2 regions of the Massilia jejuensis genome follow, and region 1 is predicted to be linked to the other one. Evidence: predicted binding sites of a transcription regulator. Region 1 holds the regulator's gene; the other holds the start of a gene.
What was found. The regulator FNR, encoded in region 1, switches genes on or off when oxygen is low (the NO sensors DNR and NnrR bind a similar motif). The targets are predictions, from matches to a motif close to TTGATNNNNATCAA.
Positions count from the first base shown of each region.

Region 1 (6,624 bases):
GGCGTACCTGGGTGCTTCATCTCGGGCGTGCCCCAGCACGGCCACGGCAAGCCGTAGTAGTCGCCCTTGCAAGGGCCGGACTCGGCGCGCATGGTGGTCGGATCGAAGGTGTGCTTGTTCTCCATATGGAGCTTCAGGCGCTCCGGGGAGCAGCCGGTGTAGCCGATGGTCCAGCACGAGCGGTTGATCTCGCGCAGGATGTCTTCGATTACCGGCTCGTTCATGACGACCTTGATGTTCTTGCACAGCTCGTTATGGAAGCCGAGCTTCTTGGCCAGCAAGTACATGATCTCGTGGTCGGTCTTGCATTCGAACAGCGGTGCGATGACCCGTTCGCGCCACTGGATCGAACGGTTCGAGGCGGTGCACGAACCGTAGGTTTCGAACTGCGAGGCGGCCGGCAGCAGGTAGACGCCGTCGGTGCGGCCATGCATGGCCGCCGTCATGCTCGGATACGGGTCGACCACGACCAGCATGTCGAGCTTTTGCATCGCCGCCTTCATGTCGGGCAGGCGGGTCTGGCTGTTCGGCGCGTGCCCCCAGTAGAAGACGGCTTTCAGGTTGGCCGGCTGGTCGACGTACTGGTTCTGCTCGTTGACGGCGTCGAACCAGCGCGACACGGTGACGCCCGGCTTTTCCATCAGCTCTTTCGAGGCGAAGCGCGACAGCATCCAGTTGTAGTCGACGCCCCAGACGGTGCCGAAATGCTTCCAGGCGCCTTCGGCCAGGCCGTAGTAGCCTGGCAGCGAATCGCCGTTCGGACCGACGTCGGTGGCGCCCTGCACGTTGTCGTGGCCGCGGTAGATGTTGGCGCCGCCGCCAGGCACGCCGATGTTGCCCAGCGCCAGTTGCAGGATCGCGAGCGCACGCACGTTGGCGGTGCCGACGTGGTGCTGGGTGATGCCCATGCACCAGACCACGGACGACGGCTTGTTCTTGGCCAGCATTTCGGCGGCCATGCGTACCGAGGCTTCCGGCACGCCGGTGATGTCGGACACCTTGTCCGGCGTCCATTTCGCCACTTCCTTGCGAACCTCGTCCATGCCGTAGGTTCGGGCGGCGATGTATTCCTTGTCTTCCCAGCCGTTATTGAAGATGTGCCAGAGCATGCCCCAAACCAGGGGGATGTCGGTGCCCGGACGCACGCGCACGTAATGGTGGGCGAAGCGCGCGGTGCGGGTGAAGCGCGGATCGACGACGATCATCTTCGCGCCCAGTTCCTTGGCATGCAGGAAGTGCAGCATCGAGATCGGGTGCGCTTCGGCCGGGTTGGAACCGATGAACATCACGGCCTTGGTATGGTGCAGGTCGTTGAACGAGTTCGTCATCGCCCCGTAGCCGTAGGTCTGGGCCACGCCCGCGACCGTCGTCGAGTGGCAGATGCGCGCCTGGTGGTCGCAGTTGTTCGAGCCCCAGAAGGCGGCGAACTTGCGCAGCAGGTAGGCTTGCTCGTTGCTGTGCTTCGAGCTGCCGATGAGCATCACCGAGTCGGGACCGGATTGCTGGCGCAGCTGCAGCATCTTGTCGCCGATCTCGTTGACCGCCTGGTCCCAGGAAATGCGGACATACTTCCCGTTCACCAGCTTCATCGGATAGCGCAGGCGGTGTTCACCGAAGCCGTGCTCGCGCACCGAGGCGCCCTTGGCGCAGTGGGCGCCCATGTTGATCGGCGAATCGAAGGCCGCTTCCTGGCGCACCCAGACGCCGTTGCTGACGATGGCGTCGACCGAGCAGCCGACCGAGCAATGGCTGCAGACGGTGCGTTTCAGTTCCACCTTGGCCGGCTCGGCCGCCGCCTCGGCGGCCTGGGCCGGCTCGATGACATTCAGGGGCAACTGGCGCGCGAGCGCGCCGGCGCCGGCAGCAACGCCGGCGCCGACCAGGAACTTGCGCCGCTTGAGACCCCGCGGTTCGCCTTCCTTGTTTGAACTCTTTACTAGCGACATGACTTGTCTCCGGGTACGCTCACCAGTAGGCGGCGGTTTTATAGTAACGACGAATGTGTTCGGTCTCGTGGTAGCCGCGCTTGACATCGGGTTTCGCCGCCTCGACGGGCGCGATCTCCGGTTTCGCTTCGGCCCCCGCGGCGACCGCCGCCAGCGCGCCCAGCGGCGCCGCTCTCAGGAAATTGCGGCGCGACGGGTCCGGGATCGGTTCCGCCTTGCCTTGTTTGTTTTCGGTGCTCATCGCAGTCCCTTCGCGTAAATCAGCCATCGAAGCCATCTTCGACAGCAAAGGCTTCGGCCTCGATCGCCAGCAGCGCGCTTACGAACGCGGCGATCAGCCTATAAAAATTCGCACCCGCGGCATTTTTCATGTCGGCCAGGCAGCGCGCATACCAGGGCGCGATGCGTGCCTCGAAAAATGCCTTTTGCGCTTCCAGGGGCTGGCGCCGGATGCCGGGGCCGCCCGCGATCAGCACGCGCATCGTCTCGCACAGGGCGCCCAGGTGGTCTTCGGACTCGAACACGCCGCGCACACGGCCGATGCCGAAGCGCGCCAGGTCGGCGCGCAGCTCGGCCAGGGGCGTGTCGTTCATGAAGCCGGACAGGTAGAGCGAGCCGTAGGGATTCAGGGTCGGCGTGCCGCTGCTGATGAACAGCGCGTCGAATTCCTCGGCCACCGCATCGGCATCCATCACGCTGGAGGCAAGCACCAGGTTTTCCCAGGCATCTGCCAGCGCGTGTTCGGCGCCGGTCGAGAGAATCGGGTCGGCGTTCGCCAGGCCGGCCAGCAACTGGCCGTCAGGCGCCGCCAGCAGCAGGCGCGCCGCGAGCGCATAGAGGTCGGCGCGCGCCTGGTCTTCGGCTCCTAGCGGCGCAGTGACGGTCACTGCGGCTGCGACGGTGCCGGAGACGTTCGCACGGCCGGCGTCTTGCGCCGCGGGAGGTGAAATTGCCGGTGAGGCAGACTGCATGGGCACTGGCGACGCTCCGTTAATAAATCTTCATCGAAAGTGTAAGGCTTCCCCTACCAAATTGCGCGCACAGTTGAACTTTTTTTGTGCACGTGCTCACCCCCGGGTATCAGTGCATGCCCGCTGCATGCACGACGATCCGGACCAGGCTGGCAACCAGGTAGCGCGTTGGTACCCCGCCCGATCGCTCCCCAGGCAGCCAACCCAGGCAACGCATGGATGCGTCGTCACCTGCTGTGCGCATGCGTGATCTCCCGCGTCCGCGTTCATCGCGCCACGGCAGACCCAACAGGATCGGACCGTGTACATCGGGATGATGGACAGGATAGACAACGTGCCGACCAGGCCAAAGCCCTGGTTGCTCGGGGGCGAGGCGGCTTCCCATACCGTGACAAAGAGGCACGCGCTGGAGCCGGATACAGTTCGCCCTGTTAGTATAACCGAGAAATGCCGCGCCAACGCGTCAATAAGCGGCCGGCGACGCCGATGTTGCTCCAGCGAGCCTGGCAGCAGTGCGATCGAAAGCGGCACAGGATCGGGCCGGCGCCGGGAAGGTGGCCCCCACCGGTTTTGGGTCGATGCCAGGTCCGGCGCACACGCGCATGTCGCATCGAGGTCTTCCCAAATAGTGGGCACCGTCGGAAAAGCCGGGACCGCCATGCGGACAGGGCTATAATCGGTTCATCTCGGGCTCCACGCCGACTCCCCCCTTCTGCGCTCCAATTCCAACTGCCATGAGCCAAGGCCACCACCCTCCCGCCACAGTGCCGATCAGTCTAGGCGCCATCAAGGCCAGCTGCGGCGCCTGCAGCATGCACCAGCTCTGCCTGCCGATGGGGCTCGACGATGCCGACATCGACCGGCTCGACCAGATCATCGGCCGCCGCCGGCGTCTCGGGCGCGACGAGCGCCTGTACGCGATGGGCGAACCGTTCCGCAGCCTGTACGCGGTACGGCTCGGCCACTTCAAGACCTACCAGGTGAACGCGGCGGGCGAGCAGCAGATCACGGGTTTCCAGATGGCCGGCGAACTGCTGGGCATGGACGCCATCAGCGGCGACCGCCACCATTGCGACGCGGTGGCGCTCGAAGACAGCGAAGTGTGCGAGGTTCCCTTTCCCCGCCTCGAGGAACTGTTTGGCCAGGTGCCGGCGCTGTTGCGCCATTTCCACAGGATCATGAGCCAGGAAATCACGCGCGAGCAAAACGTCATGCTTTTGCTCGGCAACATGCGTGCCGAGCAGCGTTTCGCCGTCTTCCTGGTGAACCTGTCGGTGCGTTACGCGGCGCGCGGTTATTCCCCGAACGCGTTCGGGCTGCGCATGTCGCGCGAGGACATCGGCAATTACCTTGGCCTGACGATCGAAAGCGTCAGCCGCCTGCTCTCGCGTTTCAAGAAGCAGGGCTGGATCGAAGTCGACCGGCGCGAGGTGAGACTGCTCGAGCCCGCCAAACTCAAGGCGATCGCCGCCGGCACCGAGCAGTGCAGCCCGATGCGCTGATCGGGCTGCGCCGGCACCCTTAAGCCGAGGGCGCGCCGCGCGCCCGCGCCGTCAGGATTTCGCCTTTTCCTTCGCAACCCAGCCGTCGACCAGCTGTCCCAGCACGTCCAGCGGTACCGAGCCCGCCCCCAGCACCATGTCGTGGAAGCCCGCCAGCGAGAACTTCGGCCCCAGTTGCGCCTTCGCCTGCTCGCGCAATTCGACGATGCGCAGCATGCCGATCATGTAGGCCGTGGCCTGGCCAGGCCAGACGACATAGCGGTCGACTTCCTCGACGTTGATGCCGTAGTCGACCGCCTGCTGGCGCGTCCAGCCCTTGGTGTGCAGGCCGGTGTCGACCACCAGCCGGCGCGCGCGGAACAGTTCCGAGCCGAGCGCCCCGAGCAGGCCCGGGACATCGCCTTCGTACCAGCCCTGCTCCACCGCCAGGCGCTCGGTGTAGAGCGCCCAGCCTTCCGCGTGCGCGCTGCCGCCGGAGAAGATGCGCTGGCTGCGGTATTTCGGGATGCCGGCCAGCTCCTGCTGGATCGCCAGCTGGAAGTGGTGGCCCGGCACGGCTTCGTGATAGGACAGGCTGCGCATGCGGATCATGTCGAACGTCGGCCCGCGCAGCGGCACCCAGAACACGCCCGGACGGCTGCCGTCCGGCGCCGGCAGGCTGTAGTGGGCGGCGGCCGAGGCTTCGGTCAGCGGCGGCTCGCGCAGCACGTCCACCGGCGCGCGCGGCTTCAGATTGAAGAGCGGCGCGCTGCGCGCCTGGGCGTCCTTTACCATTTCCTTGTACTTGGCCAGGATCATCGGACGCGGGTCCCCTTCTCCTTTCGGCTGGAAGGTCGCGTCGAGCGCCTTCATGCGCGCCTCGATGCTGCCTTCGATGAAGCCGAGCGCGCGCAGGTGCTTGTCCATCTCGCCTTCAAGGCGTGCCACCTCGCGCAGGCCGATCGCGTGGATCTGCTCGGCGCTAAGGCTCGTGCTCGTGAAGTTGGCGATCGCACGCGCATAGGCTTCGCGCCCGTCCTGCAGGCGCGAGATGCCGGCGGCGTCGCCCGTCTTCGGATGCAGTTCGGCCATGAAGCCCTGCACGCGCAGGTAGGCCGGGCGGATCTTGTCGTCGACGATGCGCGTGGCTCGGGCAATGGCGGCCGCGCGCGCCTCGGGCGAGATGTCCTTCAATTCGGCGCTGCGCTTTTCCAGCGAGGCCACCAGCACGTTCTGCGGCGCGGCCGGTTTCAGGAAGGTGTCGACCTGGAACTGCGCGCGCTCGAGGATGAAGCGCGGCGGAATGCGCTTGCGTTCGGTCGCGCTGCGGGCGCGCGCCAGTGCTTCGTCCATGCGCGTGCCGACCTGCTCCAGGCGCGCCAGCCAGCTGTCGACATCCGCGGCGGTGCGCATCGGGTGGGTCTGGGTCATGTAGTTGACCAGGCCGACCTGCGGGCCGCCGAACTGCGAGAACACGAAATTGAAGTCTTCATAGGGCTCGTTGGCGACCACGCTCGCAAGCGACCAGCGCATGACCAGGGCCGAGATCTTCCGGGTTTCGTCGAGCGGGCCGGCCAGCCACTTGTCCAGGCGCGCCAGGCCGGTGTTGGCGAGCGCCACCATCTTCCTGCGCTGGGCCGGGGTCTGGGGCGTCAGCTGGCGGTCGAGCGCGGCCTGTTCGGCGCCGCTGAAGTACTGGGTGCTGCTGGCCAGCTGCGGGTTCATGCGCACCCAGTCGTCGGCAAAGCGCTCGGCCCAGGCGTCGAAGGCGGCATTCGATTGCAAGGCGGCGGCCTTGGCCACCGGTGCGGCGAGTGCGGCATCCGGGAGCATGGCGACCCCGAGGGCGAGCGGGGCGAACAGGGAGGCGACGGCGGCGCGCAGGCTGCGCTGGGAGGAAATCGGCATGGTGTCTCTTGTAGTGATCGGTCGGCGAAGTGCCGGCGCGAATCTAACACGGAAGAGCCGGGGCGGACAATCTTTACAGGGCACCCAAACTTGCGCGGGCATCCGCCGAAAACGGCTAAAGTATTTCCGGAGTGCTCATCCAACGAGATCTACTTTGACATCAGGAAACTGCATGCCCATCTCGCCATCCCTCCGCGACGACCTCGCCAGGCGCCTGCAGGAAAGCCGCGCCGCCGCCCTCGCCACCGTGCGCGCCCGCACCGGTTTCGATCCCGAAGGCATGGATCCACCCGCCATTTCGCCGCGCGCCCACCTGGT
Region 1 is NZ_JBHSMS010000039.1:16,103-22,726, reverse strand. Features, by position in the region: gene ACFPOU_RS12205 (formate dehydrogenase subunit alpha) at 1-1,946, opposite strand, end outside; gene ACFPOU_RS12200 (twin-arginine translocation signal domain-containing protein) at 1,966-2,187, opposite strand; gene ACFPOU_RS12195 (TorD/DmsD family molecular chaperone) at 2,207-2,833, opposite strand; gene fnr (fumarate/nitrate reduction transcriptional regulator Fnr) at 3,652-4,419, shown strand; gene ACFPOU_RS12185 (DUF885 domain-containing protein) at 4,471-6,306, opposite strand; gene ACFPOU_RS12180 (TraR/DksA family transcriptional regulator) at 6,479-6,624, shown strand, end outside.

Region 2 (6,624 bases), on a different contig from region 1:
GCCAAGGCGCCCAAACGACAGCAATGCCGATTTCACCGGGCCGCCGACGGGCGCCTGGTGGATGTGCTATTCTTGCGCCCTGTTCAAGTTGACACTGGCCGCGCAGGCCGGATGCGGGGGCGCGATGAAGTGGGCGGTGGTCGGTTTTTATTTCCTCGCGGTGCTTCATATTCACTTTCGCGGCAAGGTCCGCCTGCCGTTTGCGCGCCAGTTGTTCGACCATTCGTCGTTCATGGCGCCGATCAATTTTTTCATGCACTTGTTCTCGCGTGTGCCCAGCACGCCCTACATTCCTGTCCGTGAATTTGCCGAACTCGCGCCGCTGCAGGCGAACTGGCAGCTGATTCGCGCCGAGGCGGAAAACCTGATCGCACTCAACAAGATCAAGGCGGCCGAGCAGAACGACGACGCCGGCTTCAATTCCTTCTTCAAGACCGGCTGGAAGCGTTTCTACCTGAAGTGGTACGACGCCAGCCATCCCTCGGCGGCGCGCCTGTGCCCGCGCACCCATGCGCTGCTGCAGTCGATTCCCACGGTGAAAGCGGCGATGTTCGCCGAACTGCCGCCTGGCGCCAAGCTCAATCCGCACCGCGATCCCTTCGCCGGCTCCATGCGCTACCACCTGGGCCTGGCCACGCCCAACGACGACCGCTGCTTCATCGAAGTCGACGGCGAGCGCCACAGCTGGCGCGACGGGCAGGGCGTCGTATTCGACGAAACCTATATCCACTGGGCGGTCAACGGCAGCGACAGCGACCGCATCATCCTGTTTTGCGACATCGAACGGCCGATGCGCTACCGCTGGATGTCCGCGATCAACCGCTGGCTTGGCCGCACCATGATGACGGCCGCCAGTTCGCCCAACGAAACGGGCGACCAGACCGGGCTGGTGAGCAAGCTGTTCCGGATCTCGCACTTCATGGGCCAGTACCGGCGCCGCTACAAGGCATGGAACGGCACCGCCTACAAGCTGACCAAGCTCGCGCTGATCGTGGCCCTGGCAGGCTTCATCTACTGGCTGTAAGCGGCGTCGGACTGCGTTCAGCGGTAGACGAGCACCGGAATCGAGCTGTGCAGCAGCACTTTCTGCGTCTCGCTGCCCAACAACATTCCACGCAGGCCGCGGCGGCCGTGCGAAGCCATGACGATGAGGTCGCAGCCGTGATCGCGCGCGGTGCGCAGGATGGCGTCGTGCGGATCGTCCGACCGGACCAGGTGCAGCGTGTACTCGACGCCGGCGGCGCGGGCCGCATCGGCGATGGCCGCCAGATAATGGTTCCCACGCGCTTCGCTGGCGGTGAGGTATTCGCCCTCGGTGCTCTCGAGCATCTCGGTGTTGGCCGTGAAGGCCTTGAAATCGGGCAGGGCGGTGAGGCCGACCACCTGGGCGCCGATTTCCTTGGCAAAACTGGCGCCCGCCAGCACGGCGCGCGCCGACAACTCCGACCCATCGGTCGGTAACAGAATGCGCTTGAACATGGTTGCTCCTTGAACCCGTCGCGCGACCAGCGTCGGCGCGTGATCATCCGCGTGCGGTCCACTTTAGTCTGCGATTTGGCGCAAGGTGTGCTTTGATCAATATCAAATGCGCGGCAGTCAGGGCGAACGCCCGTCCGTATTTGGACGGCATGTGTGTCTCCGTGCTATCCGCTATTGCGCAAGCCTGCAGCGACACCGTTGATCGACATGTGCAGGCCGCTGCGCGTCGACTCGTCGTTGGCGCCGTCGCGATAGCGCCGCAGCAGTTCGACCTGCAGGTGGTTGAGCGGATCGATGTAAGGCAAGCGGTTGCGCAGCGAACGCTGCATCGGTACATTGGCCCCCAGCAGTTCGTCCTGGCCGGTAATCTGCCTGAGCGCGGCGACCGTGCGCGCGTGCTCGGCACTGATGGCGCCGAAGATCCCGGTGCGCAGCGCCTCGTCGCTGACCAGTTCCGCGTAGCGGCTGGCGATCGCGATATCGCTCTTGGCCAGGACCATGTCCATATTGGACAGCAGGGTCGTGAAGAACGGCCACTCCCGGTACATCGTGCGCAGCAGCGCCAGCCGTTCGGCAGGCGCCTCTCGAACGAAACACTCGACCGCCGTGCCGAAGCCGTACCAGCCCGGCAGCATCAGCCGGCACTGTGCCCAGCTCAGCACCCACGGGATAGCGCGCAGGTCGTCGATCGACCTGGACTTCTTGCGCGAGGCGGGACGGCTGCCGATGTTCAGCGCGGCGATTTCGGAAATCACCGTCGACTCCCAGAAATACGTCTCGAATCCAGCCGTTTCATAGACCAGGGAGCGGTAGGCACGCAGCGCTTCGGCGGACAGCGATTCCATTGCGTCGACCTGGTCCGCGCATGGCTCCGGCACGTCGTGCGACAGCAGCGTGGCCTCCATCGTGGCAGCGACCAGCACTTCGAGGTTGCGGCGTCCGACTTCCGGGTTGGCATACTTGGCCGTGATGACTTCACCCTGTTCGGTCAGGCGGATGCGGCCCTGTACCGCACCGGCCGGCTGCGCCAGAATCGCCTCGTAGCTTGGGCCGCCGCCGCGTCCCACCGAGCCACCGCGCCCATGGAACAGTTGCAGCTTGACGCCGTGCCGTCCGAACACCTCGACCAGCTCGAGCTCGGCCTTGTGCAGTTCCCAGCCGGATGTCACATAGCCGCCATCCTTGTTGCTGTCGGAGTAACCGAGCATCACTTCCTGCACCATGCCGCGCGACTGCAGCAAGGCCAGGTAGGGTGGAAGGCCGAAGGCGCGCGACATGATGGCGGGGCCCGCGCGCAGGTCGTCGATGGTCTCGAACAGCGGAATGATGTTGAGGTCGGCCGCAACCGGCGCCGGACGCAACAGGCCGGATTCCTTCATCAGCAACGCCACTTCCAGCAGGTCGGACACGCTGGCCGCCTTCGAAATGATGTAATTCGAGACCGACTCGCGCCCATACCTTGCGTGCGCGCTTTTCACTTCGCGCAGGATGGCGAGTTCGGATTCAGTTTCCGCGCAGTAGTGTTCGAACATGGAGAGCAGCGGCCGCCGTCCCTTGAGCTCCTCCAGCAGCAGCGTGCTGCGCTGGTCTTCATCCATGCCCAGGTAATCGAGGCCGGGCCGGGCACGCGCCAGCAGCTCGGCCACCACGCGTTCATGGACGTCGGCGTTCTGGCGCAGGTCGACCGGCGCCAGGCTGAAGCCGAACAGCTTGACCGCACGACGAAGCTGGCGCAGGCGGCCGCGTGCCAGCTGCCTGGCGCCATGCGCCAGCAGCGACTGGTGGACCGCGTCCAGGTCGGCCAGCAGCTCGGCGGAACTTGCATAGGCGCCAGCGCCCGCCTGGAGCAGGTCGGAGCGCAGCCAGTCGCGGGTGGCTGCCAAGCGGCTGCGTATGCCGTACAGGGCGCGGCGGTAGGGCTCGTCCAGACGGTGCGCGGAATCGTCGGCCGCGCGCGCGGCAATCGCACGCAGTGCGTCCGAGCAGCCGCACAGGGATTGCGACAGGGATAACTGCGAAGCGAGCTTGCGCAGCTCGTCCAGGTAGAAATCGAGCACCTGGGCAGCCTGGGTCTTCAAGGTCGCGCGCAGGATGTCCGCCGTGACGAACGGGTTGCCGTCCCGGTCGCCGCCAATCCAGCTGCCCACTTTCATGAAGGGCGGCAGCTCGACGTCGGTCCAGGCGCTGTCTTTCTCGGCAAGTGCATCCTCGAGCGCGCCATAGAGGCGAGGCAGGCTGCTGAAAATCGTGCTGTCGAAGAACGACAGGCCGTTCTCGACCTCGTCCATGACGGACAGCTTTGCCGGGCGCAGCAGGCGGGTTTGCCACAAGGTGAAAATGCCGCGCCCGAGCGCTTCATCGTTGTCGCGTTCTTCCTCGGGCGACAGCTGCATGCGGTCACGGTCGCCGATCAGGCGCGCAATCGCCATCTGGCAGTTCAGGATGCTTTTGCGCTGCACTTCGGTCGGATGGGCCGTGAAGACAGGGCTGACGCAGGCATGCTCGAAGAAGGCCGGCAACTGCGCGCTGCGCCCTGCTTCGAACACGCAGTCGACCGCACGGGCGATGCTGCCCTTCTTGGGCGCCGAGCCGGCAGCGACGTGGGCGTGGGTGCGGCGGATATGGTGCTGGTCCTCGGCGATGTTCGCCAGCAGGGAGAAATAGCTGAACGCCCGGATCAGGTGCGTGGCCTCGTCCGAGGACATCCCATCGAGTTTGGCGTGCAGCTCGTCATGGGTCGCCTGGTCCTGGTCGCGCCGAAAACCGATCGACAGCTTGCGGATCGATTCGATACTTTCGAAGACCTGGTCGCCGTGCCGTGCGCGGATGGTATCTCCCAGCAGGCGGCCGAGCTGGCGGATGTCGCGTCCCAACAGCTCTTCCTTGAAATGGTGGGCTTCTTCATGAATCATTCGAGGTCTCCAATGTGTAAAGCCATGAGTCGGTCGAGGCGCGCCATGGCGCACGAGCCGCCGGCGCTGGTGGCGGGCCAGGCATGCTTCGATGCGGATCGAGCTGCCTGGAAGTGCGGACTATCCCGGTGCCGAGCCGCCGATGACCTGGCGCCCTCTGTTCGCCCAGGTACGGCGGTGAGCGGGCTGATGCATACCCAGCCGCCGTTCACCGGGCGGCCTCCGGTGCGCGGGGATTCGCCAGATAGGTACGGATCGCAGCGACAGGCGCCGCCTGGTCCTGGCAGGCCGGTACCCCGGTCAGATCCATGCGGCCGTGACCCGGACGCCAACACCAAGCGCGCATCGGCTGACCCAGCTTACAAACTTTTTGCCGCGCTAACAACCTTTTTGTGTAATTTAATTACATATTTTGGTTGGAATCACACTGCTGTATCAGCACGCCGCCCGGCATTAGGTAGGATAATTACCTAATTCAGTCGAATGAGCATCGTGTGCTGCCGTCTGGCCTGGTCGAGCGGCCAGATCCGTGCTCGAGGAAGAGGGCGGGGAACCGGATGAAGGAATGGTTGTCCGGCTGCCTGAGCCGCGAACCTGGCCCTCGCAGTCGGCGCACAGTAACGGCCTTTGTCAGGAACGTCTCGCGCTCAAAGTGAATAAAGATCGCGGCGTGCGAATCAACATGGCATTACGCCAACGGCAACCACGCACTATCTGCTGGTGCGCAGCGGCAGCATGTCGGGGCCGATCGAAGCATTGAGCCGGTTCTAAAACCCGCCGTGCGAACGCTCCCGTGTCTCCATCGAGCGTGCGGATCTGCAGACGAGTAGCGACGACAACTGGCGACTGGTGGCGACCTTGTGGAAATCCGCTCAGTCGACGTGCGTCGAGTCAATAGCCACACCAGCCGGACGTCGCCATCGCAGTCGACAAGGCCGAGGCCAAGGCCGGCTCGGCGGGTGAACAGCTTGTGCATGCCGAGACTCTGCAACTAGACCAACGTCTTCGCGCGCAGTGGCGCACCGGGCCAGAACGACGTGTCCCGACTTCGGGGAGCGCGAGCAACTACAGCCGCGATCCGGGAACCTGTAGGCACGGCTGATGCGTCGCCGATGCAAAGCCCGGAAGCGGTTGGGCGTAAATGCGTAAGACGGGAGCGAGCAGCGGCATCTCATAGTTTTGCTTCTGAAGACCTAATGGCTTTACTTCCGAGATCTGGTGCGCTGGAGAGGTGCGACGAGATTTAACGGGTACAGCGACCGCATCGAAAAGACGCATAATCTATATTATGTCAAATGCCACCCGTAGCCCGATCTCGGTTGCCGCCTCCCCGCGTCGTCAGTGTGCAGGAGTCGACCGACAGCATATCCCGCTGATAGCGACAGAATGCCGTGCGTTCTTGCGCACCTTGAAACGAACGCGACTTGCTCACACTATCCTGTTACGGTTCCAAGTGCGCCTTCAGAATATTCACACCGTTTTGTCGCTCCCCAAGCCCCGTTTTGGGCTCGCAGCGATCCATTTTCAACATGTTCACAGAATTCCGTCGTGCCTCTCTAAGTTCCCGAGGCTACAGACGGACAAGATACTCACATCATTTTGTCGCCAACAGAGCGATCACACTATCCTTCCAGTGCGGACGGCACATCGTCGCCGGCGGCAACGGGATTCTGAGGCCTGTACGGTGCTCGCCCGGCTTGCCTGCAAGTAAGGTCTTGAACGGAACAAAATCCTCTCGGTGCTACGGCAGCTTATTCCTTCCGCTACAGGAAACGGCCACAGGTGCTGCAGCGAGCTTTCGATCGCACACTGATGGCATGGACCGACATGCTTTCAATCGCGGGACGAATGATGTACGAGAGCCCAGCGGTAGTTCGAGGGCTGTAGAAGTCAAGCTTAGTGCCGTTACCCGCGTAAGAATCGTACGCAGGGCCTAATGAATTCGAATTATTAGCGTCTGGCGCCGATGCCAGTCTAAATGCGCTGCTGACCTTTGTGTTGTCGGATAAGCCAGTGAGCTTGCGCATGCGCTCAATGGCCGTTGTGCGGCTTGTGACGCGACTGCTATGGACAGGGAGGTTTCAAGGAGTGATACCAATATCGAATAAAACGAACTCGACATTAGCAAATATATTGTCGAGTTAAAGCAAGGGGCGCGAAGTAACCCGATGAATCGTCGACTTCTCACCTTTCACGCCCCGCATCGTCAGCTGTCAATCAAGCGGTTTCCGTG
Region 2 is NZ_JBHSMS010000047.1:18,154-24,777, reverse strand. Features, by position in the region: gene lpxO (lipid A hydroxylase LpxO) at 125-1,024, shown strand; gene ACFPOU_RS15415 (universal stress protein) at 1,042-1,479, opposite strand; gene ppc (phosphoenolpyruvate carboxylase) at 1,644-4,391, opposite strand.
Region 2: ACFPOU_RS15415 (universal stress protein) is a predicted target of FNR. The motif match lies at 1,572-1,585, and genes of this name have one in related genera.